3 regions of the Streptomyces sp. NPDC088810 genome follow, and region 3 is predicted to be linked to each of the others. Evidence: riboswitches for the same ligand, from Rfam matches in the RefSeq annotation. Region 3 holds a riboswitch; each other region holds the start of a gene.

Region 1 (10,439 bases), on a different contig from region 3:
TTCGGCCACGCCGTCTACCGCACGGAGGACCCCCGTTCCCGGATGCTGCGCGAGATCGCGCTCGGCTTCGGCGGCCCCCGGGCCGAGTTCGCGGTGGAGGTCGAGCGCCGGGTGGAGGCGATCCTCGCCGAGCTGAAGCCCGGCCGCGAACTCCACACGAACGTCGAGTTCTACGCCGGTGTGGTCATGGAACTGTGCGGCCTGCCCCGGGAGATGTTCACCCCCACCTTCGCGGCGGCACGCGTGGTCGGCTGGAGCGCCAACATCCTGGAACAGGCCGCCGACCCGAAGATCATCCGCCCGGCGGCGCGGTACGTCGGCCCGGATCCCCAGGTGACGGTCGCCTCCGGCCGATGACGTGAGCCGGCGACGCGGCCGGCGGGCACAAGGACCGTTCCCTGCCGCTCGTATCCTGGACGACCAGTCCACGCCCGTCCGTGCGCCGGGCCGCGAGCCGGTGCACGCTGGTACGTCAGAGAGGTCGCCCGTTGGGGAACAGCTCGGTAGACAGCGGAAGTCCGCAGCAGATCCCGGTCGTCGTGCTCGCCGGTTTCCTGGGCTCCGGGAAGACCACGCTCCTCAACCACCTGCTGCACCGCAGCGGAGGCAGCCGGATCGGGGCCATCGTCAACGACTTCGGGGCCATCGAGATCGACGCCATGGCCGTCGCGGGAGCCCTCGGCGACTCGACCGTCTCCCTGGGCAACGGCTGCCTGTGCTGTGCCGTCGACGCCAGTGAACTCGACCTCTACCTGGACCGGCTCGCCGCGCCCGCCACCGGCATCGACGTGATCGTCATCGAGGCCAGCGGCCTGGCCGAGCCGCAGGAACTCGTACGGATGGTGCTGGCCAGCGAGCATCCCGGCATCGTCTACGGCGGTCTGGTCGAGGTGGTCGACGCCGCCGAGTTCGACGACACGCGGGCCAGGCACCCCGAGATCGACCGGCACCTCGCCCTCGCCGACCTGGTCGTCGTCAACAAGCTCGACCGAACCGACGACGCCGACCGGGTGCTGGGCCTGGTCCGCTCGCTCACCGACCGCGCCGCCGTCGTCCCCGCCACCTACGGCCGCATCGACCCCGAGTTCCTCTTCGACTGCCGGCCCAGCGAGGAGCGGGTCGGGCAGCTGTCCTTCGACGACCTGCACGACCACGGCGCCGATGACCACGCCGGGCACCTGCACACCGGCTACGACAGCCTGTCCTTCACCGCCGACGTTCCGCTGGAGCCCCGCCGGCTCATGCGCTTCCTGGACAGCCGGCCCGAGGGGCTGTACCGGATCAAGGGATACGTCGACTTCGGGCCGTACGACCCGCTCAACCGGTACGCCGTACACGCCGTCGGCCGGTTCCTGCGCTTCTACCCGGAGCCCTGGGCACCCGAGGCGGCCCGCCTCACCCAGCTCGTGCTGATCGGCTCCGGCATCGACGCGGACACCCTCGGCAAGGAGCTCCAGGGGTGCAAGAACGACGCCCCGCACGCCGACGAGCACGGCATGTGGGGCGTCCTGCGCTACGTACAGGGCCCGGACGAACCGGAAGCCGAGACGGAAGCGGACCTGGAGGATCCGCCCGCCTAGACCCGGGCCGCCCGGCTCAGAACACCGGCCCCGCCACCACGGCCACCGTCTTCGGCAGCGAGGTGCCCGAGCCGTCCCGGCGCGGGTCCACCTCGGGCAGCTCCACCGGGGTGCCGTTCTTCTGCGCCGCGCGCGCGGGCAGCGGGCCCGCCCAGGCCAGCGACAGACAGTCCTCGCCCTTCAGGAACCGCTGGCAGCGCACACCGCCCGTGGCCCGGCCCTTGCGCGGATACTGGTCGAAGGGGGTCAGCTTGGCCGTGGTCTGCACCGAGTCGTCCAGCGTGCCGCGCGAGCCCGCCACCGTGAACACCACCGCGTCGGCGGCCGGGTCGACCGCCGTGAAGGAGATCACCTTCGCACCCTCGGCGAGCTTGACGCCCGCCATACCGCCCGCCGGGCGGCCCTGCGGCCGGACGATCGAGGCCTGGAAGCGCAGCAACTGCGCGTCGTCCGTGATGAACACCAGGTCCTCCTCGCCGGTGCGCAGCTCCACCGCGCCGACGATCCGGTCCCCCTCCTTGAGCGTGATGACCTCCAACTCGTCCTTGCTGGACGGATAGTCGGGCACCACCCGCTTGACGACACCCTGCTCGGTGCCGAGCGCGAGACCCGGGGACGACTCGTCCAGCGTGGTCAGGCAGACCACCGTCTCGTCGTCCTCCAGGGAGACGAACTCCGCCAGCGGGGCCCCGCCGGAGAGGTTCGGCGCGGTCACCGGCTCGGGCAGTTGCGGCAGGTCGACCACGTTGATCCGCAGCAGCCGGCCCGCCGAGGTCACCGCGCCGATCACCCCGCGCGCGGTCGCCGGCACCGCCGAGACGATCACGTCGTGCTTGACGCGCTTGGCGCCCGCCGCCTCCGGGAACGGCTCCGCGGTCGCCGTACGGGCCAGCAGCCCTGTCGAGGACAGCAGCACCCGGCACGGGTCGTCGGCCACCTGCAGCGGCACCGTGGCCGCCGGGGCGCCCGCGGACTCCAGCAGGACCGTGCGCCGGTCGGTGCCGAACTTCTTGGCCACGGCGGCCAGCTCGGCGGAGACCAGCTGGCGCAGCTCCGCGTCCGACTCCAGGATCCGGGTCAGCTCCTCGATCTCCGCGGTGAGCTTGTCCTTCTCCGCCTCCAGCTCGATCCGGTCGTACTTGGTGAGCCGGCGCAGCGGCGTGTCGAGGATGTACTGCGTCTGCACCTCGCTCAGCGAGAAGCGCTCGATCAGGCGCTCCTTGGCCTGCGCGGAGTTCTCGCTGGACCGGATGATCCGGATGACCTCGTCGATGTCGACCAGCGCGGTCAGCAGGCCCTCGACCAGGTGCAGCCGGTCGCGCTTCTTGCCGCGGCGGAACTCGCTGCGGCGCCGGACCACGTCGAAGCGGTGGTCCAGGTAGACCTCCAGCAGCTCCTTCAGGCCCAGGGTGAGCGGCTGGCCGTCGACCAGGGCGACGTTGTTGATGCCGAAGGACTCCTCCATCGGCGTCAGCTTGTACAGCTGCTCCAGGACGGCCTCCGGCACGAAGCCGTTCTTGATCTCGATGACCAGGCGCAGGCCGTGCTCGCGGTCGGTGAGGTCCTTGACGTCGGCGATGCCCTGGATCTTCTTCGCGTTGACCAGGTCCTTGATCTTCGCGATGACCTTCTCGGGGCCGACCGTGAACGGCAGTTCGGTGACCACCAGGCCCTTGCGGCGGGCGGTGACGGTCTCGACCGTGACGGTGGCGCGCATCTTGAAGGTGCCGCGGCCGGTCGCGTACGCGTCCCGGATGCCGTCCAGGCCGACGATCCGGCCGCCGGTGGGCAGGTCCGGGCCCGGGACGTGCTTCATCAGCGCGTCCAGGTCGGCGTTCGGGTTCCGGATCAGGTGGCGGGCGGCGGCGATGACCTCGCGCAGGTTGTGCGGCGGCATGTTCGTCGCCATGCCGACGGCGATGCCCGAGGAGCCGTTGACCAGCAGGTTGGGGAAGGCGGCGGGCAGCGCCACCGGCTCCTGCTCCTGGCCGTCGTAGTTCGGCGCGAAGTCGACCGTGTCCTCGTCGATCGACTCGGTCATCAGGCTCGTCGCCTCGGCCATCCGGCACTCGGTGTACCGCATGGCGGCCGGCGGGTCGTCGTTGCCCAGCGAGCCGAAGTTGCCGTGGCCGTCGACCAGCGGCACGCGCATGGAGAAGGGCTGCGCCATGCGCACCAGGGCGTCGTAGATCGACGCGTCGCCGTGCGGGTGCAGCTTGCCCATGACCTCGCCGACGACACGCGCGCACTTCACATAGCCGCGCTCGGGGCGCAGGCCCATCTCGTTCATCTGGTAAACGATCCGGCGGTGCACCGGCTTGAGACCGTCACGGGCGTCCGGCAGGGCGCGCGAGTAGATGACCGAGTACGCGTACTCGAGGTAGGAGCCACGCATCTCGTCCACGACGTCGATGTCGAGGATTCTCTCCTCGAACGAATCGTCGGGCGGCGGGGTCTTCGTGCTGCGGCGGGCCATCGCTGCCTGGCTCCTTCTGATCTGGTCGCTCGCCTACGGGGCGCTCGTGCTGCTGAAGCGTTTGACGGATCTGACGCGGACCATTGTGGACCTAGGCACTGACAACCCGTGCCACCACCCGGTCGGGGCGGGCCTCGCCGGACCGGCGGAGCAGAGTCCGACGCAGGCTACGCGATCCGCTGTGGGCGTACGTCCCGCGGGAACTTCGCCGAGGCCCCGCACGCTTTGCATACAGTGGCAGGAACGGCAGGAAAACCGCGGTTTCCATCAACCGCCTCCGCTCGCGAAGGGACGTACATGCCCATGGGTCACACGACCACAGCCGAGGCAGGCTCCGGGGGCCTGACAGCGACCGAGCACCGCCTGGCCAACGGTCTGCGCGTGGTGCTCTCCGAGGACCACCTGACCCCGGTGGCGGCGGTCTGCCTCTGGTACGACGTCGGCTCCCGCCACGAAGTCAAGGGCCGTACCGGCCTGGCTCACCTTTTCGAGCACCTGATGTTCCAGGGCTCCGCGCAGGTGAAGGGCAACGGCCACTTCGAGCTGGTGCAGGGCGCCGGCGGCTCGCTCAACGGCACCACCAGCTTCGAGCGCACCAACTACTTCGAGACCATGCCCGCCCACCAGCTGGAGCTGGCGCTCTGGCTGGAGGCCGACCGCATGGGCTCGCTGCTGGCCGCCCTGGACGACGAGTCGATGGAGAACCAGCGGGACGTCGTCAAGAACGAGCGCCGCCAGCGCTACGACAACGTGCCGTACGGCACCGCCTTCGAGAAGCTGACCGCGCTCTCCTACCCGGAGGGCCACCCCTACCACCACACCCCGATCGGCTCCATGGCGGACCTGGACGCGGCCACCCTGGAGGACGCCCGCCAGTTCTTCCGCACCTACTACGCGCCGAACAACGCGGTGCTCTCCGTGGTCGGCGACATCGACCCCCAGCAGACCCTCGCCTGGGTCGAGAAGTACTTCGGCTCCATCCCGTCCCACGACGGCAAGCCCGCGCCCCGCGACGGCTCCCTGCCGGACGTCATCGGCGAGCAGAAGCGCGAGGTCGTCGTGGAGGAGGTCCCGGCGCGCGCCCTGATGGCCGCCTACCGGCTCCCGCACGACGGCACGCGCGCGTGCGACGCGGCGGACCTCGCGCTGACCATCCTCGGCGGCGGCGAGTCCTCCCGGCTGTACAACCGGCTGGTGCGCCGGGACCGTACGGCTGTCGCGGCCGGCTTCGGCCTGCTGCGCCTGGCCGGCGCGCCCTCCATGGGCTGGCTGGACGTGAAGACCTCCGGTGACGTCGAGGTGCCGGTCATCGAGACCGCCATCGACGAGGAGCTGGCCCGGTTCGCCGCGGAGGGTCCCACTCCGGAGGAGATGGAGCGCGCCCAGGCGCAGCTGGAGCGCGAGTGGCTGGACCGGCTCGGCACGGTCGCCGGCCGCGCCGACGAACTGTGCCGGTTCGCGGTCCTGTTCGGCGACCCGCAGCTCGCCCTGACCGCCGTCAAGCGCGTCCTGGAGGTGACCCCGGCGGAGGTCCAGGAGGTCGCCAAGGCCCGTCTGCGGCCCGACAACCGCGCGGTCCTCGTCTACGAGCCGAAGTCCCCGCAGGCCGCCCCGGACGCCGAGGTCCCCGAGGACCCGGAGCAGGAAGCCACCGTAGAGGCCGGCAACGAGAACGAGGAGACGGCCAAGTGACCGAGCTCGCCACCATGGACTTCCACCCCCAGCCGCAGCCGGGCGAGGCCAGGCCCTGGGCGTTCCCGGCCCCCGAACGCGGCACGCTCGACAACGGCCTGACCGTGCTGCGCTGCCACCGCCCCGGTCAGCAGGTCGTCGCCGTCGAGGTGCTGCTGGACGCGCCGCTGGACGCCGAGCCGACGGGCCTCGACGGTGTCGCCACGATCATGGCGCGGGCCTTCTCGGAGGGCACCGACAAGCACTCCGCCGAGGAGTTCGCCGCCGAGCTGGAGCGCGCGGGTGCCACCCTGGACGCGCACGCAGACCACCCCGGCGTCCGGCTCAGCCTGGAGGTCCCGGCCTCCCGCCTGGCCAAGGGCCTCGGGCTGCTCTCCGACGCCCTGCGCGCGCCCGCCTTCGCCGAGAGCGAGGTCGAGCGGCTGGTCCGCAACCGCCTGGACGAGATCCCGCACGAGCTGGCCAATCCCTCCCGCCGGGCCGCCAAGGAACTCTCCAAGGAGCTGTTCCCGGCGACCTCGCGCATGTCCCGGCCGCGCCAGGGCACCGAGGAGACGGTCGAGAAGATCGACGCCGCGGCCGTACGCGCCTTCTACGACCGCCACGTGCGGCCGGGCACGGCAACCGCGGTCGTCGTCGGCGACCTGACCGGCACCGACCTGGACGGGCTGCTCGGCGACACCCTGGGCGCCTGGACCGGCACCCCGGGCGAGCCCCGGCCGGTGCCGCCGGTGACCGCGGACGACACCGGGCGCGTGGTCATCGTGGACCGGCCCGGCGCCGTCCAGACGCAGCTGCTCATCGGCCGGATCGGCCCCGACCGGCACGACCGCGTGTGGCCCGCCCAGGTGCTCGGCACGTACTGCCTCGGCGGCACCCTCACCTCTCGCCTGGACCGCGTCCTGCGCGAGGAGAAGGGCTACACCTACGGCGTGCGCTCCTTCGGGCAGGTCCTCAGGTCCGCGCCGGACGGCACGGGCGCGGCGATGCTCGCCATCAGCGGCTCCGTGGACACGCCGAACACCGGCCCGGCCCTGGACGACCTGTGGAAGGTGCTGCGGACCGTCGCGGCGGAGGGCCTGACCGACGCCGAGCGGGACGTCGCCGTGCAGAACCTCGTCGGCGTGGCGCCGCTGAAGTACGAGACCGCGGCGGCCGTCGCGAGCACGCTGGCCGACCAGGTCGAGCAGCACCTGCCCGACGACTTCCAGGCGACGCTGTACCGGCAGCTGGCCGCCACGGGCACGGTGGAGGCCACCGCGGCCGTCGTGAACGCCTTCCCGGTGGACCGCCTGGTGACCGTCCTCGTCGGTGACGCGGCCCAGATCAAGGCGCCGGTGGAGGCGCTCGGCATCGGTGAAGTGACCGTGGTGGCGGCCGAGTAACGGCACGCGCGCGTGGGCCCTGGCGACCTTCGGGTCGTCAGGGCCCTGCTGTTCCACTCGTTCCCTCAGATGCCCGTTTTGGGGCGGAGGTTGCCTGTCTGCCCTGTGGGATGCGCTACAAAAGCCCCGCTGCGTTTGAGGATTGAAAGCGCGCCGCCGTAGCGTCATCCGGGCTGTTCGTCAGGCAGTGCGCCGCACCCGCGGCACCGGACAGTCATCGCCGAGTCCCCGTACGGCGCGAGCCAGGGGAGCCGGGGACCCACCGTCCCTGGGGTGAATCGGGCGCCCGCGCGGCTGCGAGGGGGCCCGTAGGAGACCTTCCTGCTCCGAACCCGTCAGCTAACCCGGTAGGCGAGAGGGAAGGAAAGGACCAGCCACTTCATGGCGTTCATGTGCGCCACCGGGAAGCACCGCAAGCCCGGCCGGGTCAAGCGGACCACGGCCCAGGCGGCCGGCGTCGCGGCCCTCACCACCACCGGCGTGATCGGCACCCTCGCCGCCTCCCCGGCGCTCGCCGCCGAGAGCCCCACGGAGCAGACCGGCCTCGTCCCCGTTCTCACCGTGACCGAGGACGTCCCCCGGCAGATCGACGCGCAGGCCACCGCCCAGCAGCAGGCCGCCGAGCAGAAGGCCGCCGAGGAGGCCGCGGCGAAGGCCGCCGCCAAGCGGGCCGAGGAGGTGCGCGCGGCCAAGGCCCGTGCCGCCCGCGAGGCCGAGCGCAAGCGGCTGAACACCTTCGTCGCCCCCATCGGGCACTCGTACGTCTCCACGGGCTACCAGGCCAGCAGCTCCCTGTGGTCCTCCGGTTCGCACACCGGCATCGACTTCCATGCGGCCAGCGGCACGGCCGTCCACGCGGTGGGCTCCGGCACGGTCGTCTCCACCGGCTGGGGCGGCGCGTACGGCAACCAGATCGTGATCCGGATGGCGGACGGCATGTACACGCAGTACGGCCACCTGTCCTCCATCGGCGTCACGGTGGGCCAGAAGGTCGTCCCGGGCCAGCAGATCGGCCTGTCCGGCGCGACCGGCAACGTCACCGGCCCGCACCTGCACTTCGAGGCCCGGACCACCCCCGAGTACGGCTCGGACGTCGACCCGATCGCCTACCTCCGCAAGCACGGCGTGAACGTCTGACGCCCCGCGCACGACCCTACGAAGCCCCGGCTCACCTAGCCGGGGCTTTCGCCGTTTTTCGCAGTGTCCGCCGGATCCGCTGACCAAAAAATATCCATGGATTACGACCCGCCGTCGGAAATTCCGGCTCATTGGAATAGAGTCACGGAACACACGTCCATCGTCGACGTTTCACGGGGATTAAGGCGGAGGTCGGTCATGCGTATTCCGGCGCACTCGGTGTGCACCGCTGTCCGGGACGACATCGTCGCGGGTGTCTACAAGCGCGGCAGCCGCCTCACCGAGGAAGTCCTGGCCCGCCGGTACGGCGTCTCGCGCGTCCCCGTGCGCGAGGCCCTGCGCACCCTGGAGGCCGAGGGCTTCGTGGTGACGCGCCGGCACGCGGGCGCGTGCGTGGCCGAGCCGACCGAGCAGGAGGCCGCCGACCTGCTGGAGATGCGGATGCTGCTGGAACCGCTGGGCGCCGCCCGGGCCGCCCAGCGCCGCACCGAGGCCCACCTGAAGGTGCTGCGCGGCCTGGTGCGGCTGGGCCAGGAGCGGGCCAGGCGGGGCGGCAGCGACGATCTGCGTTCGCTGGGCGGCTGGTTCCACGAGACGCTCGCCCAGGCCTCCGGCAGCCCCTCGCTCACCTCGATGCTCACCCAGCTGCGGCACAAGATCGCCTGGATGTACACGGTGGAGGCGCCGGCCAGCCCGATGGAGTCCTGGACGGAGCACGGCGCCATCGTGGACGCGGTGGCGCGCGGGGACGCCGAGCGCGCGCGGGCGCTCACCACGCTGCACGCCGAGCGCGCGACGGGCGCGCACCGGCTGCGCTTTTCCGGTGCCGCGGAGCGTGTGAGGACTTCGCAACAAGCCGTAAACATGTCGGGCCAGCGGCATTAACACGGGCGCCGTATACAAAGAGGGGTTATTCCGGGGCGGAGTGTTTTCTGCTGCCCGAATTCATGGTGCGGTAATTCATGCGGTTTTCCCGGGCCGCCGGTGAATCGACGGCACCGGGCGGACGCGCATACGGCGAAGCCGCGCCGCCCCGAAAGGCGAACGCGGCTCCGGCGCTCTGTGCGGTGCTCGCTCAGACGGTCTCGGGCAGCTCCTCCAGGCCCTCGGAGACCAGCTTGGCCAGCCGGTCGAGTGCGGCGTCCGCACCCTCGGCGTCGGAGGCGAGGACGATCTCCTCGCCGCCCTGGGCGCCCAGGCCCAGAACGGCGAGCATGGAGGCCGCGTTGACGGGGTTGCCCCCGGCCTTGGCGATCGTCACCGGGACGCCTGCGGCCGTGGCGGCTCGGACGAAGATGGAGGCGGGGCGGGCGTGGAGGCCCTCGGCCCAGCCGACGTTGACGCGGCGCTCAGCCATGTGTTGCTGCCCTTCGGTGTTCAGGGTTGTCTAGACCAGTTTCCCATATCGTGAAGCGTGCCCGGAGGGGACGTCCGTCCCCTTCCGCCGTGGCGCCGGACCGCGGCCTCGGTCCGGCTTCCCGTCCTCCACAGACTGCCTCGCGCCGTTGTCGTACGCGAGCCGTACTCTGGGGCCCATGCAGACCTCGGCGGACCGGCAGGACCGGCACCAGTACCCCGCCCACTGGGAGGCGGACGTGGTGCTGCGTGACGGGGGCACCGCACGCATCCGGCCCATCACCGTTGATGACGCCGACCGCCTGGTCAGTTTCTACGAGCAGGTCTCGGACGAGTCGAAGTACTACCGCTTCTTCGCGCCGTACCCACGGCTCTCCGCCAAGGACGTCCACCGCTTCACGCACCACGACTTCGTGGACCGGGTGGGACTCGCGGCCACCATCGGCGGCGAGTTCATCGCCACCGTACGCTATGACCGCATCGGCGCCGACGGCATGCCCGCCTCCGCGCCCGCCGACGAGGCCGAGGTCGCCTTCCTCGTGCAGGACGCCCACCAGGGCCGCGGGGTCGCCTCCGCCCTGCTGGAGCACATCGCGGCCGTCGCACGCGAGCGGGGCATCCGCCGCTTCGCCGCCGAGGTGCTGCCCGCCAACACCAAAATGATCAAGGTGTTCACGGACGCCGGGTACACACAGAAGCGCAGCTTCGAGGACGGTGTCGTCCGCCTGGAGTTCGACCTCGAACCCACCGACCGCTCCCTCGCCGTGCAGCGCGCGCGGGAACAGCGCGCCGAGGCCCGCTCGGTACGACGGC
Region 2 (10,439 bases), on a different contig from region 3:
GCCCCGGTCCGCCTCCAGAGTTGAGCGCTGGGCTAGCAGCCGGGGCTGGGTCCCCGCTCGGTCCGAGGCTGATCCTTCGGCTCGCCGTCAGGGGGGCCTCCGCTCGCCGCCGGGGCTGTCTCTGGGTCCGCCGTTCAGGGGCGCTGCCCCGGCCCACCGCCAAAGCTGATCGCTGGGCTCGCCACCGGGGCCGGGTCCCCGGCTCGCCGTCAGAGGGCTGGTCCCCCGGCCCCCTCCGGGCTGAGTCCCCGGGCCGCCACCGACTCCCTGTCCCGTCGGCCGGCCCGGGTGTCGAGCCCTAGCCCGCCGTCAGGTCTGCCAGGGGCAGTGTGTGCTGGGTCTGGAGGACCTTTGCGCGGAGGTAGCGGACGTTGTGGGCCGTGGGGAAGACGCCGGTCGGCACCCGGTCCCGGACCGCGAGGCCCAGCGAGCGCAGTTGTCCGGCCTTGTCGGGGTTGTTGGACAGCAGGTCCAGCTCGGTGACGCCGAGGGCGGTGAGCATCTGCGCGGCGGCCGTGTAGTCGCGGGCGTCCTCCGGGAGGCCGAGGGCGGCGTTCGCCTCGTAGGTGTCGAGCCCCTGGTCCTGCAGGGCGTACGCGTCGAGCTTGTTGTAGAGGCCGATGCCGCGGCCCTCCTGCCGGAGGTAGAGCAGGACCCCGCCGCGGCCGGCGATGCGCTCGACCGCCTCCCGCAGCTGCGGGCCGCAGTCGCAGCGGGCCGAGCCGAAGACGTCACCGGTCAGGCACTCGGAGTGCAGCCGCACCAGCGGCACCGGGCCGGGGTCGCCGAGGACGAGGGCGAGGTGCTCCCGGCCGTCGGTGAGGCCGTGGAAGGTGACGAGTTCCGCGTCGGCGCCGTAACCGTCGGCGAAGCGCAGCGGTACCCGGACGCGGGCGCGCTGGGTGGCGGCGGGGATGTCGGGCATGCGGGTCCCTCCGGGGAGTTGCTTCAGATTTGAAGCAGTGCTTCGCAGGGACCCTACCGCTGCTTAAAAGTTAAAGCAATCTACGGCGAGCAGGACGAACGGCGCCGCCACGGGACGTCCCCGCCCCCGGACGCGGCGTCCTCGCCCTGCAGCCCGCGCGCGATCCCCGTACAGATCTCCTCCAGCTGTCCCACCTGCTCCGGTGTGAGCCGGTCGAACAGCGCGGTACGCACCGTCTCGACGTGCCCGGGTGCCGTACGCTCCAACACGGCCATCCCCTCCTCCGTCAGTACCGCGAGCGAGCTGCGCCTGTCCCAGCGGCAGCTCTCCCGGCGCACCAGGCCGTCCCGCTCCAGCCGGGTCACCACGTACGTCAGCCGGCTGCGCGTGATCTTCAGCGTCTCGGCCAGGTCGGTCATGCGCAGTCGCCGGTCGGGGGCCTCGGAGAGATTGGCCAGCACCGTGTAGAACAGGTGCGGCATGCCGCCCTCCTGCTGGAGCTGCCGGTCGATCGCGTCCTCCAGGAGGCGGGAGGCGGCGGTGTAGGCGCGCCAGGCGCGCTGTTCCTCCGGGGTGAGCCAGCGGGTCGTCATGCCGCCAGTGTAGGTTTGTTTCAAACTTGAACCAAGCCGTACAGCCGACCGACAAGCCCTGCCGACCCCCCGCCTCCGGAAAAGAGAGCGCGCCGATGCCCCTGCCGTACGTGCTGCTGTCCGCCGCCGTCTCCCTCGACGGCTACCTGGACGACACCGGCCCCGAGCGGCTCCTGCTGTCCGGCCCGGCCGACTTCGACCGGGTCGACGCGGTACGGGCCTCCGTCGACGCCATCCTCGTCGGCGCCGGCACGATCCGCGCCGACAACCCCCGCCTGCTGGTCAACTCCGCCGAGCGGCGCGCCGCCCGCACGGCGGCGGGTGGGCCGGAGTACCCGCTGAAGGTCACCGTCACCGCCACCGGCGACCTCGACCCGGCCGCACACTTCTGGCACACCGGCGGCGAGAAGCTCGTCTACACCACCGACCGGGGCGCCGAACGGGCCGCCCGCCTCCTCGGGCGCACCGCCGACGTCGTCCCGCTCGGCCCCGCGCTGGACTGGCGGGCCCTGCTGGAGCACCTGCACGACGTGCGCGGGGTCGGACGCCTGATGGTCGAGGGCGGCGGCACGGTCCACACCCAGCTCCTCCAGCAGGGCCTCGCCGACGAGCTCCAGCTCGTCCTCGCCCCGCTGTTCGTCGGCGATCCCGCGGCGCCCCGCATGTTCGGGCCGGGGACCTACCAGCGGGGACGGCTGCGCCTGCTCGACACCCGCCGGATCGAGGACGTCGTGCTCATGCGGTACGTGCCGACGGCCCCCGGCACCGGCCCGCTGCCCACCGCCGCGGACCGCCACTGGCTGCGCACCGCCTGCGAGCTGGCCGCGCAGTGCCCGCCCTCGGAGACGGCGTTCAGTGTCGGTGCGGTGGTGGTGGCCGCCGACGGTACGGAGCTGGCGCGCGGGTATTCGCGTGAGGGAGCCGATCCTGTGGTGCACGCGGAGGAGGCGGCGCTCGCGAAGATCGATCCGGCCGATCCGCGGGTGGCTGCCGCGACCGTGTACAGCAGCCTGGAGCCCTGCGCCCGGCGTGCGTCCCGGCCGGCGCCCTGTGCGGAGCTGATTCTGCGGGCGGGGGTGCGGAGGGTCGTCACCGCGTGGCGTGAACCCGACACGTTCGTCCACGCGGCCGACGGGACGGGGGTTCTCGTCGCCGGGGGTGCGCAGGTCGTCGTGCTTCCCGAACTGGCGGAACTCGCCAAGGCGCCGAACGCTCACTTGCTGTGAGCGCCGGCCCGTCCGCCGTGGGCTGCACGGTGGACGGGTACCGGAAACACTCAGGGCCCGGAATCCAGTGGATTCCGGGCCCTGAGTCTTCAGTAGCGGGGACAGGATTTGAACCTGCGACCTCTGGGTTATGAGCCCAGCGAGCTACCGAGCTGCTCCACCCCGCGTCGTTGTGACTCCAGTGTACGCCATGCGCGGGACCACTCGCACACCCCTTTCGGTCCACCGGGGTCGCCCGGTGTCCCGGGGCCCGGAAACCTGGAGGCACGTCGGACATGTGGGAGACACGCGGTGCGCCCTGGAAAGGTGGAGGAGAGCCCGTACGCCAGGGCGGGAGACCGGCTCCCCGGCGATCCCGTGCCCGACCCGGGGCTCGGTGCCGAGCCCGCGCCGGCGCGTGTCCGCCGCCGCCCGGGATCAGGCTCGGCCCGTGCGCTGCCCGGGCTCCTCGTCGTCTGCGGGGTCCTGTACGGCCTGCTCACCCCGGAGGACTTCACTCCGGTCCCTTTCTTCACCGCCGCCCCGCTGGCCGCCGCCCCCCTGTCCGCGCTGCGCACCACCGTCCTCACCGGCCTGGCGTCCCTCGCCGCCGCCTACGCCGTGCACACCGACGCCGGTGCCCACCCGACCGTGGGCACCGTCACCGACGTGGTCACCGTGGCCACGGTCGCCCTGCTGGCCGCCGTCATCAACCGGGTGGTCCGGCGCGGCGACCGGCAGCTCGCCTCCGCCCGGGAGATCGCCGAGGCCGCCCAGCGGGCCGTCCTGCCCGAGCCCGACGCACGGATCGGCGGCTTCGAGATCGCCGCCTGCTACGAGGCCGCACGCCAGGACGCGTTCATCGGCGGCGACCTGTACGCGGTGCAGGACAGCCCGCACGGCGTCCGGCTGGTCGTCGGGGACGTGCGCGGCAAGGGCATGGGCGCGGTGGCCGCCGTCGCCGTGGTGATCGGCGCGTTCCGGGAGGCGGCCGAGCAGGAGGCCACGCTGGAGCAGGTGGCCGAGCGGCTGGAGCGGGCGCTGGCCCGCGAGGGCACCCGGCGCGACGGGATCGACGCGTTCGAGGGGTTCACCACCGCGGTCCTCGCCGAGCTCCCGCACGGCGAGGGCCTCGTACGGATCGTCAACCGCGGCCACCCGCCGCCGCTGCTGCTGCACGCCGACGGCACCCTGCGCACCCTGACTCCCGCCGAACCCGCGCTGCCGCTCGGCATGGGCGACCTGGGCCTGTGGCCGGACCGGGCCACCGAGGCCTGCTTCCCGAGCGGCGCCACCCTGCTCTTCCACACCGACGGCCTCTCGGAGGCCCGGGACGCCCACGGCCGGTTCTACGACCCCGAGCGGCGGCTCGCCGGGCGCACCTTCCCGGGCCCGGCCGCACTGCTCGGCCGGCTCGCCGCGGAGGTGCGCCGGCACTGCGGCGGCGGCATGACCGACGACATGGCGCTGCTCGCCGTGCGGCGGCCCTGACGGTCGTCACCGAAGGTGACCGGGCGAGCGCGTACGCATAACATCTGAGTCGCCATCAAAACCCGAAGTGACTCCTGAACTCTTCCGAGGTCAGGTCAACTCGCCCGTTTTGGCGGGGTAGTGGGCGATAGCTGCACCGGCAAAAGCGTGAACGATCAAGCCGAACGGCTTGGAAAGTGACTGGCAAGTCTATTAACGTTCGATAACGCAGCGCGGTCGTCCCAGCCGTCACCAGAGGCGGCTCCGTGCGCACGCGCCGAATCCCGCAAGGGAACCGGGGAACCACCACCTTGGGGTGAATCACGCGGATGCCGTCGTGAACTCATGGAGTCCACGACCGGTTTACGCGCGTAGGAGACCTTCCTGCTCCGAACCCGTCAGCTAACCCGGTAGGCGGAGGAAGGAAAGGAGTACGCCTGCGTGGCGTCCAACCGGCCTGCCCCAGAAGCCCCGTTCATACCGGCTCAGCGCGAGACCGAGACCTTCGGTTACGGTTCCTACCGCGCCGAGGAGGGCTCCTGGGAGGAGTGGAACCCGACCGAGGAATCCGTCGCCCCGGTCCGCGGCCGGCACCGCGTCGCCAAACAGCGCGGCGGCTTCGCGCGCAGCTCCACCGTCCTCGGCGTCGGCGTCATGGCCGCGGTCGGCGCGGGCGGCATGGCCAGCGCCAACACCGGCAAGCCGCCGGTCTCCATCTCCCTGCCGGACCTGCCCTCCGTCGGCTCCCTCTTCGAGGAAGGCTCCGGCGACGCCCCGGCCGCCGAGGCCACCACCACGCTCAGCAGCGTCGGTGTGGCCACCGCCGACAGCGAGGACGGCACCGACGCGGGCGAGGCCCTGCGCAACCGGATCATGGCCCAGGCCGAGCAGCAGCAGGGCCAGGCCGACAGCAAGGCCACCGCCGTCGCGCTCGCCGCCGCCGAGAAGCAGGCCGCCGACGCCGCCGCCCGGGCCGAGAAGGAAGCCGCCGCCAAGGCCGCCGCGGCCAAGGAGAAGGCGGAGGCCGCCGCCGAGAAGAAGGCCGAGGAGGCGCGGCTGGCCCGGCTGGCCAAGCAGTACACGCTGCCGACCTCCTCGTACACGATCACCTCGACCTTCGGCCAGGCCGGCTCGATGTGGTCCTCCGGCTACCACACCGGTCTGGACTTCGCCGCCCCCACCGGCTCCCTGATCAAGGCCGTCCACAGCGGCACGATCACCGAGGCGGGCTGGGCCGGCTCCTACGGCTACCGCACCATCCTCACCCTCGACGACGGCACCGAGCTGTGGTTCTGCCACCAGTCCTCGATCAACGTCACGGCCGGCCAGAAGGTCTCCACCGGCGAGGTCATCGGCCGCGTCGGCGCCACCGGCAACGTCACCGGCCCGCACCTGCACCTGGAGGTCCACCCCGGCGGCCAGGCCACCGGGATCGACCCCATGGCGTGGCTGCGCGGCAAGGGCCTCACCCCCTGACGCCCCCGCCCCGCGCGGGACACTTTGCGGGAAATTGACGCCGGCGGCGGGATGCGGTCTTCCCCCGCCGGCGTTGACCTGTCGTATGACGTCACTTCGTAAACTGGGCTCTTCCGATCTCGAGGTCTTCCCGCTCTCCCTGGGCGGCAACGTCTTCGGCTGGACCGCGGACGAACAGGCCTCCTTCGCCGTCCTCGACGCCTACACGGCGGCCGGCGGCAACTTCATCGACACCGCCGACGCCTACTCCGCCTGGGTCGAGGGCAACCAGGGCGGCGAGTCGGAGACGATCATCGGCAAGTGGGTCAACGCCCGCGGCAACCGCTCCGACGTCGTCATCGCGACCAAGGTCAGCCAGCACCCGGAGTACCAGGGGCTGTCCGCCGCCAACATCAAGGCCGCGGCCGACGCCTCCCTGCGCCGCCTGGACACCGACTACATCGACCTCTACTACACCCACTTCGACCAGCCCCAGGTGCCGGTCGAGGAGATCATCGGAGCGCTGGACGGGCTGGTGAAGGCGGGCAAGGTCCGGCAGATCGCCGCCTCCAACATCACCCCCGAGCGCCTCCAGGCCTCCCTGGAGTTCTCCGACCGCGAGGGCCTCGCCCGCTACGTCGCCCTCCAGCCGCACTACAACCTGGTCTCCCGGGACACCTACGAGGGCCCGCTGCAGGACCTCGCCGCCCGCGAGGGCCTGGCCGCCGTCCCGTACTTCTCCCTCGCCTCGGGCTTCCTCACCGGCAAGTACCGGCCCGGTACGACCGTCGACAGCGCCCGCGCCGGCGGCGCCCAGAAGTACGCCGACACCGAGCGCGGCCGGAAGGTCCTGGCGGCCCTGGACGAGATCGCCGCCGCCCACGAGGCCCCGGTCGCCACCGTCGCCCTGGCCTGGCTCGCCGCCCAGCCGACGATCACGGCCCCGATCGCCTCGGCACGGACGGTGGAACAGCTGCCGGCGCTGGTCGGGGTGGCGGAGCTGAAGCTCACGGACGCCGAGGTGGACCGGCTGACTCAGGCCTCCGCCTAGGGCCTGTCGTTTGGCTCATGCCGGGCTGATCCCCCGCTCCGGCGGTGCCGCACCCCCGGCAGCCCCGGCGGCTACGTCCGGTACGGGTTGTACGCGGCGTACGGCATCGCCGGATAGCCGTACGGCGCCGCTCCCCAGTGCGCCGGCGCCGGTACGGAGGCCCTGCTCGCGTACTCCAGGGCCGGCCGGGCCACGTGCCTGCGCTTCCACAGCTCGTCCAGCAGCTCCTGCTCCCGTACGACGAAGTCGGGGCCGGCCTTCCCCGCCCGCCCCCGGTGCCGCAGGAAGGCCAGCGCGGTGGCGTCCGCCTCGTACCGGGCGACCTCCCGCGCCGCCGGGCGCCCGTGGTGGTGCCGGGCGTAGTCCCGGGCCATCCGCCGCGCCCGCATCGACCCGAGCGCGAACGGCTCGGCCGGCCCCAGCCAGCCGGCCAGCACGTACGCCGGCAGCTCCGCCCGCACGGTGCGCAGCTCCCGCTGCCGGGTCCAGATCGCCAGCCAGGTCAGCAGCGCGAACGCGGGCACCATGAAGGCGCCGTAGACGGCGAAGAAGCCGTACTCGCCGAAGGTGGAGGAGCCGTTCCAGAAGGCGTGCATGCCCATCGCGAGCAGCAGGCCGCAGAGCGGCAGCAGGATCCGCCGCAGATGCTGCCGCTCGGCGGACAGCGCGGCGATACCGAAGCCGATGCCGGTGAGCACGGTGAACAGGGGGTGCGCGAACGGGGACATCACGATGCGCACGAAGAAGGTGGCGGCGGTGACGGAGGCGATGCCGCGGTCGCCGGTGAGCTGGTCGGTCCCGAAGGCCGTACCGAGGTAGAGGATGTTCTCGGTGAACGCGAAGCCGGTGGCGGTGATCCCGGCGATCACCACCCCGTCCACGATCCCGGCGAAGTCGCGCCGGCGGAAGAGGAAGACCAGCAGCACGGCGGCGGCCTTCGCGGACTCCTCCACGATCGGGGCTATCACCGTGGCGCCGAGCGTGTCGGCGCTTGCCGGGTCCGCGGTCGAGGTGGCTATCCACTTGGTCGCGAAGCTGTTGGCCACGATGGCTATCAGTGCCGCCGCACAGGCTCCCCAGGCGAAGGAGAACACCAGGTTCCGCCAGGGGCCCGGCTGTACCCGGTCCAGCCAGCGGAAGGCGGCTATCAGCCAGGGCACGGGCAGCACGGCCAGGCCGAGCCCGACGAGGAAGCCCTCCGTGCCGGTCTGCCGCCGCACCAGCGCGAGGATGACCAGACCGGACAGGGCCAGCAGGGAACTCAGTGCTCCGTACCGCACCCACCTGCGTTGCCACCAGTGCGGGTGGCGGAGCACACCGTCGCCGGGGCGCGGCGGATACGTCGGAAACGGAGGACTGGTGGCCACGGCATCGACCCTAACGGTGGCGGGGCGAGGGGCTGGAGCGGATTAACGGTCCTGCTCAGCGGCGCTGTGCGGGACACGCCGGAACAGCAGGTCTCTCACCACATGTCCCTTGTCCAGTCCCTGCCCCTCGAAACGGGTCAGCGGCCGGAAGTCGGGGCGCGGCGCGAAGCCGCCGTCCGGCTGGGTGTTCTCGAAGTCCGGGTGCGCGGTGAGCACGTCCAGCATCTGCTCGGCGTACGGCTCCCAGTCGGTCGCGCAGTGCACGATCGCGCCGGGCCTCAGCCGGGTCGCGGCGAGCGTCAGGAACTCGGGCTGGATGAGCCGCCGCTTGTGGTGCCGCTTCTTGGGCCACGGGTCGGGGAAGTAGACGCGCAGCCCGTCCAGTGCGTCCGGGCGGAGCATCTCCCGGAGCAGGATGATCGCGTCGCCGTTGCCCACCCGGACGTTGGTCAGGCCGTTCCGGTCGGCGAGATTCAGCAGGTTCCCCTGGCCCGGGGTGTGCACGTCGACGGCCAGGATGTTGGTGTCCGGGTCGCCCGCGGCCATCTGCGCGGTGGCCTCGCCCATCCCGAAGCCGATCTCCAGGACCACCGGGTGGTCGTTCCCGAACAGGTCGCCGAGGTCGATCACCTGCTGCCCGTCGATGTCCAGCCCCCACGCGGGCCACAGCCGCTGCAGCGCGTCGGCCTGCCCGGCCGTCACCCGGCTCCGCCGCGGCTGGAAGCTGCGGATCCGCCGCTCGAAGTGCGATCCGGCGGGATCCGCCTTGGGCCCGTCCGGAAAGCGCGGCTCCCCCTTGGCCCGGGTGTGCCGGACGGGGACACCGGGGGCGTGGGGTGCCGAGAGCGGGGCATCGGGGGTGTTCAGGGAGTCAGACACAGTACGACCGATTTTACGGCGCCCCGCGCGGCTGCCCGCTCAGCCGGGCCGCTCAGCCGGCCGCCGCGAGCATCTCCAGCACCCGGCGCCCGATCTCCCGCCCGATCGGCAGGGACGCCGTCGCCGCCGGGGACGGGGCGTTGAGCACATGCACCGCCCGCGCCCCCTCCCGGATCAGGAAGTCGTCCACCAATGTCCCGTCCCGCAGCACCGCCTGCGCCCGCACCCCGGCCGGGGCCCGCACCAGATCGCCGGCCTCCGCCGCGGGCAGCAGTCTGCGCACGGCCTGCAGGAACGCTCCCTTGGACACCGACCGGTGCAGCTCACCCGCCCCGTACCGCCAGTGCCGCCGGGCGATCGCCCACGATCCCGGCCACGCCACCGTCCCGGCCAGCTCCCGGGGCCGTACGACCCCCCAGTCGTACCCCTCCCGGGCCAGCGCCGGCACCGCGTTCGGGCCGATGTGCACGCCTCCGTCGATCCCGCGCGTCAGATGCACCCCGAGGAACGGGAACGCCGGGTCCGGCACCGGATACACCAGTCCCCGCACCAGCTCCGGCCGCGCCAGCTCGTAGTACTCCCCGCGGAACGGCACGATCCGCACCTCGGGCTCGTCGCCGGTCAGCCGGGCCACCTCGTCGCAGTACAGCCCGGCGCAGTTCACCAGCACGCGCGCGCGTACGACGTCCCCGCTCGCGGTGAGCACGGCCACGCCCCGCTCCGGGCGCCGGTCCACCCGCACGACCTTCGCGCCGTACCGGATCTCCGCCCCGGAGGCCCGCGCCAGCTGCCGGGCGACGCCCACGAAGTCGCACACCCCGGTCGTACCGACGTGTATGGCGGCGAGACCGTGCACCTCCGGCTCGTACTCGGCGATCTGGGCCGGCCCCAGCTCCCGCACCGGGATGCCGTTCTCGCGGCCCCGCTGCACGAGCGCGTGCAGCCGGGGCAGCTCCTCGCGTTCGGTGGCGACGATCAGCTTGCCGGTGACGGCGTGCGCGATGCCGTACTCGGCGCAGAACTTCACCATCTCGGCGGCGCCCCGCACCGCGTACCGCGCCTTGAGCGAGCCCGGGCGGTAGTAGATCCCGCTGTGGATGACCCCGCTGTTGCGCCCCGTCTGGTGCCGGGCCGGGCCGGGCTCCTTCTCCAGCACGGTCACGCGCGTCCCCGGCGCGGCCCGCGTGATCGCATACGCCGTCGACAGCCCGACGATCCCCCCACCGATCACGAGCACATCACAGTCGTACGCCCCGGCCCGCACCTGCACCACCTCCGCCTCCGATAGTGCACTGCGCCACTGACAACGGCTTCAAACGCCGAGGAGGGGCCCGGCACCCCCGTAGGCGTCCCTCCCTACGCCGGAGCCATCAGCAGCGGCCGCGCCCGCTCCCGCAGCTCGACCACGCGCGGCTCGTCCCCGTACGGCTCCAGCCGGTGCAGCAGGTCCTTCACGTACTCGGTGGTGCGCGCCGAGGAGATCCGCCCGGCCAC
Region 3 (10,439 bases):
TCCCCCTCGATTCGAGCTCCCGTGAAGGGTCAACGTACGGTCACGCTGCGTAGTGCCCGGAAGCGGTCACTTCTCCGCGTCGGCCGCCTTCACCAGGGCATCCTTGGTCACCGCACCGGCGTACACCTTGCCGTCGTCGGTGATCAGCGCGTTGACCAGGCGGGTGGAGAAGACCGTTCCCTTGCCGAACTTCCCGGAGACCTTCTCGCCGAGCGAGCCGAGGAAGCCGCCGAGGTCGCCGCCGCGGGAGCCGGTGGGCAGGCCGCCCTCGGCGCCGGTGTCGAAGGTGGCGACAGACGTCCAGCCCTTGCCGAGGACCTTCGGCCCGTCCTTGCCCTCCAGGCCCCCGGCGAGGCCCTCGCCGTGCTTCGGGGCGTGCTCGGGGGCCTTCGCCCCGTCCTTCTCCTCGGTGACCTTCGCGCCCTTGGGCGGGGTGAAGTCGAAGGTGGAGGCGGCCGGCTTGGCGAAGGAGACCTGGGTGAAGCCGGCGTCGAGCACGGCGGCGCCGCCGCTCTTCGGGGTCAGCGTGAACTTCAGCGGCAGGCCCGTCTTCGCGTCGACGGCGATGCTGATCGCGCCGACCGTGGTGCCGGACTGCCTGGGCTGGATGAGCAGCTTGTAGGCGTCGCGCCCGGCCACCTGCGCGGTGCCGTCGACGGTGACGGACGTGGTGTCGTCCACCGACTTCAAGGCCTCGTCGGCGAAGTCCTTGGGGGTGGCCGGCGGCTCGGCCCGGCGGTCCTTGCCGGAGCCGGCCGCGGTGGAGTGGTGGACCTGGTTGCTCTTGCTGTCGTAGCCCCAGACGTCCTTGCCGTCGTGGATCAGGCTGTATTCGGCGCCGCTCTCCAGGAGGGACAGTTTCTGCCGGTCGGGGCCGTCGGCGGCGACGCGCAGGGTGTGCGTGCCGGAGACCAGCTCGGTCAGCTTGGCCTGCGGGTCGGCGGCGGAGTCGTCACCGGAGCCGCCCCGGCCCGCGCCGGAGAGCAGGCTGTCCTCGAAGCCGCCGAGGTCGGGCAGGCCGAGGTCGGTGCTGACCTTCACGGTGCCGGACAACTGCTGCACGTCCGACTTGGCGATCTTGTTGATGAGCTGCTGTGCGCTGATCTTCGGCAGGTCGGGGTCGCCGGAGTCGGCGAGCGCCGGGACCAGCCCGATCGTGGCCGCCGCCACCCCCACCACCGCGACCGGGACGGCGTACCGGGCGGCCTTGCGGCGGCCGGAACGCGGGTTCTCGTCCCGCGCGGCGCCCACTGCGTCGTCGGATTCGTACGGTGCCATGTGTGCCTTACCTCCGTCGTCGGCGGCGGCTGTCCTCACGCTGGTCCGCTGGTCCACCTGAGCCGCCATTCTCACCCGAATCGGTGAGGAGTGGTGATTTCCGTGGTTACCATCTGACCAAATCGGCCGTGAGGAAGCGTCAGACCTCGGAGCCAACTCCGTGTACGCCTGCGGTATGACACGCGACGGCGGTGTCTCCACCCGACCCCTAGGGGTCGCGCAGGGCGCCGTCGGCCGTACGGGTTCCGGCCGGGTCAGCCGGCGCGGTGCACGACCGCGTCGCACAGCTCCATCAGCGCCGCCTTGGCGTCGCACTCGCGCAGCGGGGCCAGCGCGGCCCGCGCCTCCTCCGCGTACCGCACGGTGTCCCGGCGGGCCTGCTCCAGTGCGGGGTGCGCGCGCAGTGCGGCCAGCGCCTCGGCGTGCCGGGCGTCGTCGCTGAGGTCGGAGTCGAGCAGCTCGCACAGCGCGATGTCCTCGGGCCGGCCCAGCCGGGCGGCGCGCTCGCGCAGCCGGAGCACCGGCAGGGTGGCGATGCCCTCGCGCAGGTCGGTGCCCGGGGTCTTGCCGGACTCGTGGGAGTCGGAGGCGATGTCCAGGACGTCGTCCGCGAGCTGGAAGGCGACCCCGAGCCGTTCGCCGTACTGGGTGAGCACGTCGACGACCGTCTCGTCCGCGCCGGACATCATCGCGCCGAACCGGCACGACACGGCCACCAGGGAGCCCGTCTTGCCGCCGAGCACGTCCAGGTAGTGCTCGACCGGGTCGCGCCCGTCCGAGGGACCCGCGGTCTCCAGGATCTGACCGGTGACCAGCCGCTCGAACGCCAGGGCCTGCACCCGGACCGCCTCGGGGCCGAGGTCGGCGAGGATCTGGGAGGCACGGGCGAACAGGAAGTCGCCGGTGAGGACCGCGACGGAGTTGCCCCAGCGGGTGTTGGCGCTGTCCACACCCCGCCGTACGGCCGCCTCGTCCATGACGTCGTCGTGGTACAGCGTGGCCAGGTGGGTCAGCTCCACGACCACGGCCGACGGCACGATGCCGGGCGCGTACGGGTCGCCGAACTGGGCCGCGAGCATCACGAGGAGTGGCCGGAAACGCTTCCCTCCGGCGCGGACGAGGTGCTGCGCGGCCTCCGTGATGAACGGGACCTCGCTCTTGGTGGCCTCGAGCAAGCCTTCCTCGACAGCCGCCAATCCGGCCTGGACATCGGCTTCCAGAGCCTGGTCCCGCACGCTCAGCCCGAACGGCCCGACGACGGTCACGAGGGGTCTCCTGTCTGCTGGTGTCTGCTGGCGATTACACGGTTTGTCGATAGGTCGCTGCCATCACTCAAGTCAGCGTATCCGGTCCCTGTTCGATCACCGATAGCGCCCACCGGTCCACCCTGGGCGGTATCGGATCATGACAGACATAGCGGCGATCACATGATAAGAACGGACATTCATTGACTTAATAGCAATCCGGGCACTCTGCCGCGACCTCTCCATCCCTTTTTCGCCACCCCCTACCGCGTCGGCCACTACGACAACGACGCGCACCGCACCCCGGGTTCCACCACCACCCCGACTTCCCGCCTTAATCCCCCTAATCCCCCATGTCTGATTTGAAGCAGTTTGCTATTTCGTGAATTGGCTCACGCTCCCCGTCTGCCCGACCCACCCTCAGAAACCCTGCAAGCCCTTGCCCTGTCGGCGAGTTGAGGGTTGGCAACCGCAAAGGATCAAGCACCCCATACGGCGTCGATCAAGGTCAAAACGCACGTTGTGTGAATCCAGTACTTGTTCCCGACATGTGCTCTCGCATACGTTCCGGGCCGTCGGGCGGACGCCTAATCCTGCCGCCGCCCGCATAACCCATCGACGAACTCATTCGTACGGCAGGAGCGGGGGACCCAGGTAAGCCGCCAGGCCGGACGGCACACGCCGCACCGGCACGGCTCGGGGTGAAGCCGTGCCTCTTCCAGGGCACGGCCGGGCACCTCCCCGCCCGAACCCGACAGCTCACCTCGCAGGCGACGGAGAGGAACACCCCCATGCTCGCTGCCGCTCAGCCCCGCCACACCCGCCTCGTCCGCGCCCTCGCCGCCGTCGGCACCGGCGTCGCCGTCCTCGCCCTGCCGCTCATCGGCGCGACCAGCGCCTCCGCGGCCACCAGCACCACCACGACGGCCTCCACCACCACCGCCGGATACCCGAACAACCTGGACGGCTGGATCCGCGAGTCGCTCGCGATCATGGCCGAGAAGCACATTCCGGGCACCTACAACGGCATCTACCGCAACATCATCCGCGAGTCCTCGGGCAACCCGAACGCCATCAACCTCTGGGACTCCAACGCCGCCAAGGGCATCCCGTCCAAGGGCCTGCTCCAGGTGATCGACCCGACGTTCAACGCGTACCACGTCGCCGGAACGTCGTTCAACATCTACGACCCGGTCGCGAACATCACCGCCGCCTGCAACTACGCGGCCGCCCGGTACGGGTCGATCGACAACGTGTTCGGCGCGTACTGACCGGCTCCGGGCCACGTCCGGCGCTACTGATATCCCGGTCAGTCGGTCGGGAAGAGTCTTTCGAGGACGACGGCGACGCCGTCGTCCTCGTTCGACAAGGTGATCTCGTCGGCCACCGCCTTCAGTTCGGGGTGCGCGTCGGCCATGGCGACACCGCGCGCGGCCCAGTCGAACATCGGGATGTCGTTGGGCATGTCGCCGAAGGCGAGGGCCCGGTCGGCGCAGATGCCCAGCCTCTCGGCTGCCAGCGCCAGCCCGGTCGCCTTCGTCACCCCGCTCGGCTGGAGCTCCACGGTGCCCGGCCCGGACATGGTGACCGTCGCCAGCGAGCCCACCGCCGCGCGCGCCACCGCCGCCAACTCGTCGTCGGAGAGCGTGGCGTGCCGCAGCAGCACCTTGCTGATGGGCTCCGTCCACAGGTCGTCGCGCCGGCCGACGCGCACCGCGGGCAGCGTCGGGTGGGGCATCCGGTAGCCGGGCTCGATGAGCGTGAGTCCGTCGACGCCGTCCTGGTCGACCGCCGCGTAGACCTGCCCCACCTCCGCCTCGATCTTGCCGAGCGCGGTCTCGGCCAGCTCCCGGTCCAGCCGGACCGACCACAGCAGACGGTCGGTGCCGGCGTCGTAGACCTGTGCCCCCTGCCCGCACACCGCGAGGCCCGCGCAGCCGAGGTCCGCGAGCAGCGGCCGTACCCGCGGGGCCGGGCGGCCCGTCACCACCAGGTGCCGGGCACCGGCCTTCGCCACCCGCGCGAGCGCGGCGAGCGACCGGTCGGAGACGGTGTCGTCGCCGCGCAGCAGCGTCCCGTCCAGGTCGGTGGCGATCAGTGCATATGCCGGGGTGGGTGCCATGATCAGAGAATACGGACACCGCGCCCCGCCGACTCACCCCTCGATCCGCGCACTTACGTGCTGCTGCGCCCCAAGTCGCGCGCGCCGACGCCCTGATGGTGGTCCCGTCGCGGCTCCCCGGCTCAACCGTGGGCCGCGGCCAGGTGCTTCGCCAGGCGCGGGGAGGCGAACTCCGTACCGCACACGAAGCGCATCACCGGGCCGTACGACGCCGCCGCCGGCAGACCGGTGAAGTACAGGCCGGGCACGGAGGAGACGTAGCCGGGGCCGAGCCTCGGGGTGCCGCGGCTCACCGCGAGCCCGGTGCGCAGCTCGTGGCCGAGGAAGTCCATCGCCGCGATGTCGACGCGGTAGCCGGTGGCGGCGATGACGTGGTCGGCAGTGAGCTGCTCGGTGCGGCCGCCATGGGTGCGGACGGTGAGCACGGGACTGCCGTCCTGCGCCTCGGCGCCCACCACCCACGCGACCTCCCGCACCTGCACGGCGCTCTCGAAGCGTTCGCGCAGCCACCAGGCGCCGAGCGGGCCGAGGACCCGGCGGACCAGGTGGTGCCGCGTGGCCTCGGGCAGGAACCGGTAGGGGTGCGGGTAGTAGGTGAGCGCCCACAGCGACCAGGCCCGGCCGAACGGGGACTCGGGGCGGAACCTCGGCTGCGCCCAGGGCGGGGCGCCGAAGGCGACCCGGCCGCGTCCGCGCGCGACCACGCGCACCCGTGCACCCGCCTCCGCCGCGAGGGCCGCCGTCTCCAGCGCGGACTGGCCGGCGCCGATCACGATCAGCTCCTTGCCGGCGAACCGGCCGAGGTCGTGGTGCTGGGCGCTGTGCGAGACCGGGCCGGTGGGGGCGGGGCCGTCGGCTGCCGCCCCCGCCAGCTCGGCCGGCAGGTGGGCGAGCCCGGACAGGCCGGTGGCCACGACGACCGCGCGCGCGGTGAACAGTTCTCCGGAGTCCAGTTTGAGTTCGAAGCCGCCCCCGCTGCCGCGGTCGACGGAGACGACCCGCACCTGCTCCAGGTCGGGGACCAGCTTGCGCTGGAACCACTCCCCGTAGGCGATGAAGGTCTCCACCGGGATGATGTCCTCGTCGGTCACCAGGGGGCGGATGCCGGCCGCTTCGCAGTAGTCGGCGAGGGTGTGGCCGGGCTGGGGGCAGTCGAGGTTCGAGGCGGCGGGCGTCGACTTCAGGAGCATGCCCTCGGGCATGTGGTCGCGCCAGCTCACCATGGGGTCGCCGAAGACCCGCACAGGGATGCCGCGCGCCCGCAGGTGGGCGGCGGTGGACAGGCCGAACGGCCCGGCCCCGATGACTGCAACCGGTCGGATCACGAAGTCCCTCCCCAGGACGCGGTGCGCCACGCTGTCGTGGCCTTGCCTACTTCGTGGATGTGCTGCCGCGGCGGCTGGTCCGCCACAGCTGATACAGGTGCTTCGCGCCCGGGCGCACGAACCGGGCGAGCATCGTGAGGAACGGCAGCGGGTCGTCACCCGCGAACCAGGCCAGCTCCGTCCCGCTCGCCCGGGCCGGCGCATGCGGTGTCGTGTAGCCGCTGCGTCGGTAGGCGAGGAGGGCGGGCAGGTCGATGTTCTCCACGATGTAGCGATGGCCTGCGCGCTGTTCCCCCTCCGGTACAGGGCGGCCGGTCAGGTGCAGGTGCAGCGCACGGACGACGTCCACGCCCGACTCGCTCTCGAAGAGGCGGAACTGGGCTCCCACGCGCGGGTTGAAGTCGAGGAGCTTGTACCGTCCGTCGCGCCGGTCGAAGCGCAGGTCGAGGTCGATGATGCCGCTGAAGCCGATCTGCTTGATGAAACGGGCGGCGAGGTCGGCGAGTTCCGGGTTGTCGACGACGTACGCGTTCGCCGTCATGCCGGCATGTGGCGGCCAGGAGCGGACCTTGACGCCGGTGAACAGCGCGAGCGGGCTGGAGTCCTGGTCGAAGCAGGCGTGCACGATCCAGTCCTCGGCCTCCTCGCGCGGCAGGTACTCCTGGAGGATCACGCCGGGCTCCTCGCCCCAGTCCCGGGCCAGGCTGAGCAGTCCCGCGCGCGTGCCGATCCGGGTGGTGCCGTGCACGGCGGGCCGGCGGCGCCGGACGAACGCCTCGCGGTTCTTGGCCACCAGCGGGAAGCGGGCCGTGTCGGCGAAGGCCACGATCTCGTCGTACGACCGCGGGAACGCGGCCGTGGGGCTCGCGACACCGTGCTCCGCGCACAGTTCGTGCAGCCCCTGCTTGCTGGCCAGGCGGCGGGGCAGTGCGGGGTCCACGCGCGGGAAGAGGAAGGGCCCGGCCAGGTCGCCCTGGTGCTCGGCGATCAGGACGGCGGCCTCCTCGTCCGTCGGTATCAGGACGGCCGGGCGGCCGATCCGGCGTCCGATGCGCAGCAGGCCCTCGACCAGCCGGCCCGGGTCCTCCGCACCGGTCGTCGGCCACACGAACGCCTTCGTCAGGTAGCGCGAGGAGGCCGCCGGTGTGTACGGGTCCTCGGTGATGGCGTACATGGGCACGCCGAGGCGGCCCAGGCTGCGGATCGCGCCGACTCCGCCGTGGTGCAGCGGGTAGTCGCCGAACTTGACGATCAGTCCCGGCACGTCGCGGTCGGCCTGCACGGGCACGCTGACGGCACTTGCGGCCACGGGTCCCCCCACGTGTCCCCCCAACGGAACGGACCCACCCCGTCCGTGTCCCAAAGGACGCTAAGCCGGAATTGCCCGCTCCAGCAAGGCTTATCCGGACATTAAGAACTCTTTAGACACTGTGCGAGCAACCTTTCGAGCACCGAGTGAGGCACTGCCCAAGACACGCGGGTGGGCCGTAACGTGTGGCCCGACCACATGGAACGCAGTGCCATGCATGGCCCGGATGAGAGCGAGGCAGCACCCCATGCCCCCCTTCGACGTCCCCGAGGGCGACCCCTTCGGTCCGCACAACCTCCCCTATGGCGTGTTCTCGCCCTCCGGCAGCACGGAGCGGAGGATCGGCGTCCGGCTCGGGAACCACGTCCTGGACGCGGGCGCCGCGGCCGCCGCGCTCGGCTCGCCCCACCAGGCGCTGCTCGCCCGGCCCACCCTCAACCCGCTGCTGGCCGCCGGCCGCGCCACCTGGTCCGACGTGCGGCGTGCCGTCATCTCCTGGGTCACGGACCCGGCACACCGCGAGGCCGTCGAGCCGCTGTTCCACCCCCTGTCCGAGGTGACCCTGCGCCTGCCCTTCGAGGTCGCGGACTACGTCGACTTCTACGCCTCGGAGAATCACGCCCGCAACGTCGGCCAGATCTTCCGCCCGGACGCCGAGGACTCCCTCACCCCCAACTGGAAGCACCTGCCGATCGGTTACCACGGCCGCTCCGGCACGGTGGTCGTCTCCGGCACGGACGTCGTACGGCCGTCCGGGCAGCGCAAGGGCCCGGGCGATCCCGCACCCGTCTTCGGTCCGTCGGTCCGGCTCGACATCGAGGCCGAGGTCGGCTTCGTCGTGGGCGTGCCGTCACGGCTGGGCAGCCCCGTGGCGCTCGGCGACTTCCGGGAGCACGTCTTCGGACTGTGCCTGCTGAACGACTGGTCCGCGCGGGACATCCAGGCCTGGGAGTACGTCCCGCTCGGCCCGTTCCTCGGCAAGTCCTTCGCGACCTCGGTGTCGGCGTGGATCACCCCGCTGGAAGCGCTGGAGCACGCGCGCGTGGCACCCCCCGAGCGCACCCACCCGCTGCTGCCCTACCTGGACGACTCGGCACCCGGCGCCGAGCCCGACGGCTATGACCTGCGCATCTCCGTCGCGATCAACGGCCATGTGGTCTCCGAGCCGCCGTTCTCCACCATGTACTGGACCGCCGCCCAGCAGCTCGCCCACATGACGGTGAACGGCGCCTCGCTGCGCACGGGCGACCTGTACGGCTCGGGCACGGTCAGCGGTCCGGCCGAAGACCAGCGCGGCTCGCTGCTGGAGCTGACCTGGAACGGCCGCGAGCCCCTCGAACTCCCCGACGGCAAGCGGACGTTCCTGGAGGACGGGGACGTGGTGACGCTGTCGGCGTGGGCGCCCGGCGCGGACGGGCGCCGGGTGGGGCTGGGCGAGGTGAGCGGGCGGGTCGTGGCGGGGTGACCCGCGGTCCGGCGGTGACGGCACCACCGGACGACTTGTAGCAAGCAGTTGACACAAGCCTGCCGCAGCGGCCATCTTGTACTCACCACTTGATACAAGTGGTGAGTACAAGAGCGTGCTTTCACGGGGGCTTGTCATGAGTGAGACCGAACTGAGCACCACCGTTCCGGCGTCCCGCGCACCGGTCGACCGGTACGCCCGCTGGACCGGGCTGCTCGTCGGCGCGCTGGCCGCACGCTGGCTGACACCGCTGGAGGGCGGCGACGGAATCCTGTACGCCATCCCCGCCTTCGGCCTGTGCACGGTGGCCGGCGTCCTGGCGGGCGACGCCCTGACCCCACAGGCCCGCGGCGCCGTCCGCACCGCGGGCCTCGCCCCGCGCCGCGTCCGCGACTACGTCCCGCCCCGGCTGACCGCGCTGCTCCTCGCCCTGGCGGGCGCGCTGGTGCTGCTGCTCGCCGTCGCGGGCGCGGTCGCCTCGCCGGACGACCTGGGGCGCGCGGGCCGGTCCCTGACCGTGCACTGCGCGCAGGCGGCCCACGCGGGCGGCCCGCGGCTGCTGTCCCAGTCCGCCGGCCCCTGGCCGGGCCTGCACTACGGCCTGCCGATGCTGGGCTCCCTCGCGGTCGCCACGGCCGCCTGCGGCTGGTCCCTGCGGCGGATCGCCACCCGCCCCGGCGACGAACAGTCCCGCCGCGACCGCAGCCTGGCCGTGGTCGCCGCCTGGGGGCTGATCGTGTCCGCCTCCCTGCTGGGCGCCGCCTCCACGGCGTCCGGCGCGCTGATGAGCGTCACCTGCGACGGGACGGCGGGGACCTTGGCCAACGGGGTGCTGTGGCCGCTGGCGGTGGTGGCCCTGGTGACCGTGCCGTGGACGCTGGTCACCGTGTGCTCGCCGCGGGCCTCCTCGGCCCCGCGCGCCGCAGGCACGGGCCACGCCGGGCGGACGCGCCGGCCGGCCCAGGGGGAGGACCGGTGAGCGGCGCCGCCGTACGGGTCGACACCACCAGCCCGGTACCGCCCTACGAACAGATCCGCGCCCAGCTCGCCGCCCTCATCGGCACCGGCCGGCTGCGGGAGGGCGAACGCCTGCCGACGGTACGGCAGCTGGCCGCCGACCTCGGCCTGGCGGCGGGCACGGTCGCCCGCGCCTACCGCGAACTGGAGGCGGCCTCCCTGATCCGCACCCGGCGCGGCGCGGGCACGCGCGTGGCGGCCCCGCCGACCGGCACGCACCGCCCCGACCCCGCCGAACTCGCGGCGCTGGCCAGGACCTTCGTCGCCCAGGCACGGGCCCTGGGAGCGACCGAGGAGGAGGCGCTCGGGGCGGTGCGCGGGGCCCTGCGGGAGTGACCCCGGGGCCAGGGCCCCTGGGCGTCGGGCGCTGGGGCCGGTACGCGCGCGGGGTACTGCGGGAATCGGCCACACGCGCGTGCCGGTGCGGGCCGGCACCGTCGGGCACTCGGTCTGCGCCGGTTCGCCCACCCGCGCGTGCCGCGGTGCGGCGGGATCGTCGCCGACACCTGACTCGGGGCGCCGGTCTTCGTCATACTGACGGGGACACGCACCACGCGCGAGCCGCCGCCGCGTGACGCGTGCCCGGCACCACCGACACCGCACACCTCTCCGACCAGGAACCGGAGCCCCGGCATGACCGTCTGCCTGCTCCTGCTGAGCGTCGTCGCGCTGACGGCCG

The links. A riboswitch is a leader RNA that binds a small molecule or an ion and turns the genes downstream of it on or off. The one in region 3 is predicted to bind cyclic di-AMP.
Region 1: it holds a riboswitch for cyclic di-AMP, as region 3 does, so the genes downstream of both, ACIP4Y_RS34840 (M23 family metallopeptidase) here and ACIP4Y_RS17135 (transglycosylase SLT domain-containing protein) in region 3, are expected to answer to the same signal.
Region 2: it holds a riboswitch for cyclic di-AMP, as region 3 does, so the genes downstream of both, ACIP4Y_RS24205 (M23 family metallopeptidase) here and ACIP4Y_RS17135 (transglycosylase SLT domain-containing protein) in region 3, are expected to answer to the same signal.

The regions. Positions count from the first base shown of each region.
Region 1 is NZ_JBIVJQ010000015.1:124,378-134,816, forward strand. Features, by position in the region: gene ACIP4Y_RS34815 (citrate synthase) at 1-357, shown strand, start outside; gene ACIP4Y_RS34820 (CobW family GTP-binding protein) at 489-1,580, shown strand; gene ACIP4Y_RS34825 (DNA topoisomerase (ATP-hydrolyzing) subunit A) at 1,597-4,056, opposite strand; gene ACIP4Y_RS34830 (M16 family metallopeptidase) at 4,354-5,748, shown strand; gene ACIP4Y_RS34835 (M16 family metallopeptidase) at 5,745-7,133, shown strand; cyclic di-AMP (ydaO/yuaA leader) riboswitch at 7,342-7,502, shown strand; gene ACIP4Y_RS34840 (M23 family metallopeptidase) at 7,515-8,270, shown strand; gene ACIP4Y_RS34845 (GntR family transcriptional regulator) at 8,469-9,155, shown strand; gene ACIP4Y_RS34850 (HPr family phosphocarrier protein) at 9,346-9,627, opposite strand; gene ACIP4Y_RS34855 (GNAT family N-acetyltransferase) at 9,806-10,439, shown strand, end outside.
Region 2 is NZ_JBIVJQ010000007.1:381,910-392,348, forward strand. Features, by position in the region: gene ribA (GTP cyclohydrolase II) at 299-925, opposite strand; gene ACIP4Y_RS24185 (MarR family winged helix-turn-helix transcriptional regulator) at 1,006-1,518, opposite strand; gene ACIP4Y_RS24190 (dihydrofolate reductase family protein) at 1,614-2,744, shown strand; tRNA gene ACIP4Y_RS24195 (tRNA-Met) at 2,838-2,911, opposite strand; gene ACIP4Y_RS24200 (PP2C family protein-serine/threonine phosphatase) at 3,036-4,214, shown strand; cyclic di-AMP (ydaO/yuaA leader) riboswitch at 4,459-4,627, shown strand; gene ACIP4Y_RS24205 (M23 family metallopeptidase) at 4,635-5,669, shown strand; gene ACIP4Y_RS24210 (aldo/keto reductase) at 5,755-6,699, shown strand; gene ACIP4Y_RS24215 (PrsW family intramembrane metalloprotease) at 6,771-8,066, opposite strand; gene trmB (tRNA (guanosine(46)-N7)-methyltransferase TrmB) at 8,109-8,945, opposite strand; gene lhgO (L-2-hydroxyglutarate oxidase) at 8,998-10,218, opposite strand; gene ACIP4Y_RS24230 (MFS transporter) at 10,302-10,439, opposite strand, start outside.
Region 3 is NZ_JBIVJQ010000004.1:536,628-547,066, forward strand. Features, by position in the region: gene ACIP4Y_RS17125 (outer membrane lipoprotein carrier protein LolA) at 67-1,278, opposite strand; gene ACIP4Y_RS17130 (polyprenyl synthetase family protein) at 1,533-2,543, opposite strand; cyclic di-AMP (ydaO/yuaA leader) riboswitch at 3,129-3,308, shown strand; gene ACIP4Y_RS17135 (transglycosylase SLT domain-containing protein) at 3,314-3,793, shown strand; gene ACIP4Y_RS17140 (HAD family hydrolase) at 3,832-4,644, opposite strand; gene ACIP4Y_RS17145 (FAD-dependent oxidoreductase) at 4,767-5,969, opposite strand; gene ACIP4Y_RS17150 (ATP-grasp domain-containing protein) at 6,016-7,257, opposite strand; gene fahA (fumarylacetoacetase) at 7,526-8,743, shown strand; gene ACIP4Y_RS17160 (hypothetical protein) at 8,880-9,722, shown strand; gene ACIP4Y_RS17165 (GntR family transcriptional regulator) at 9,719-10,096, shown strand; gene ACIP4Y_RS17170 (M56 family metallopeptidase) at 10,394-10,439, shown strand, end outside.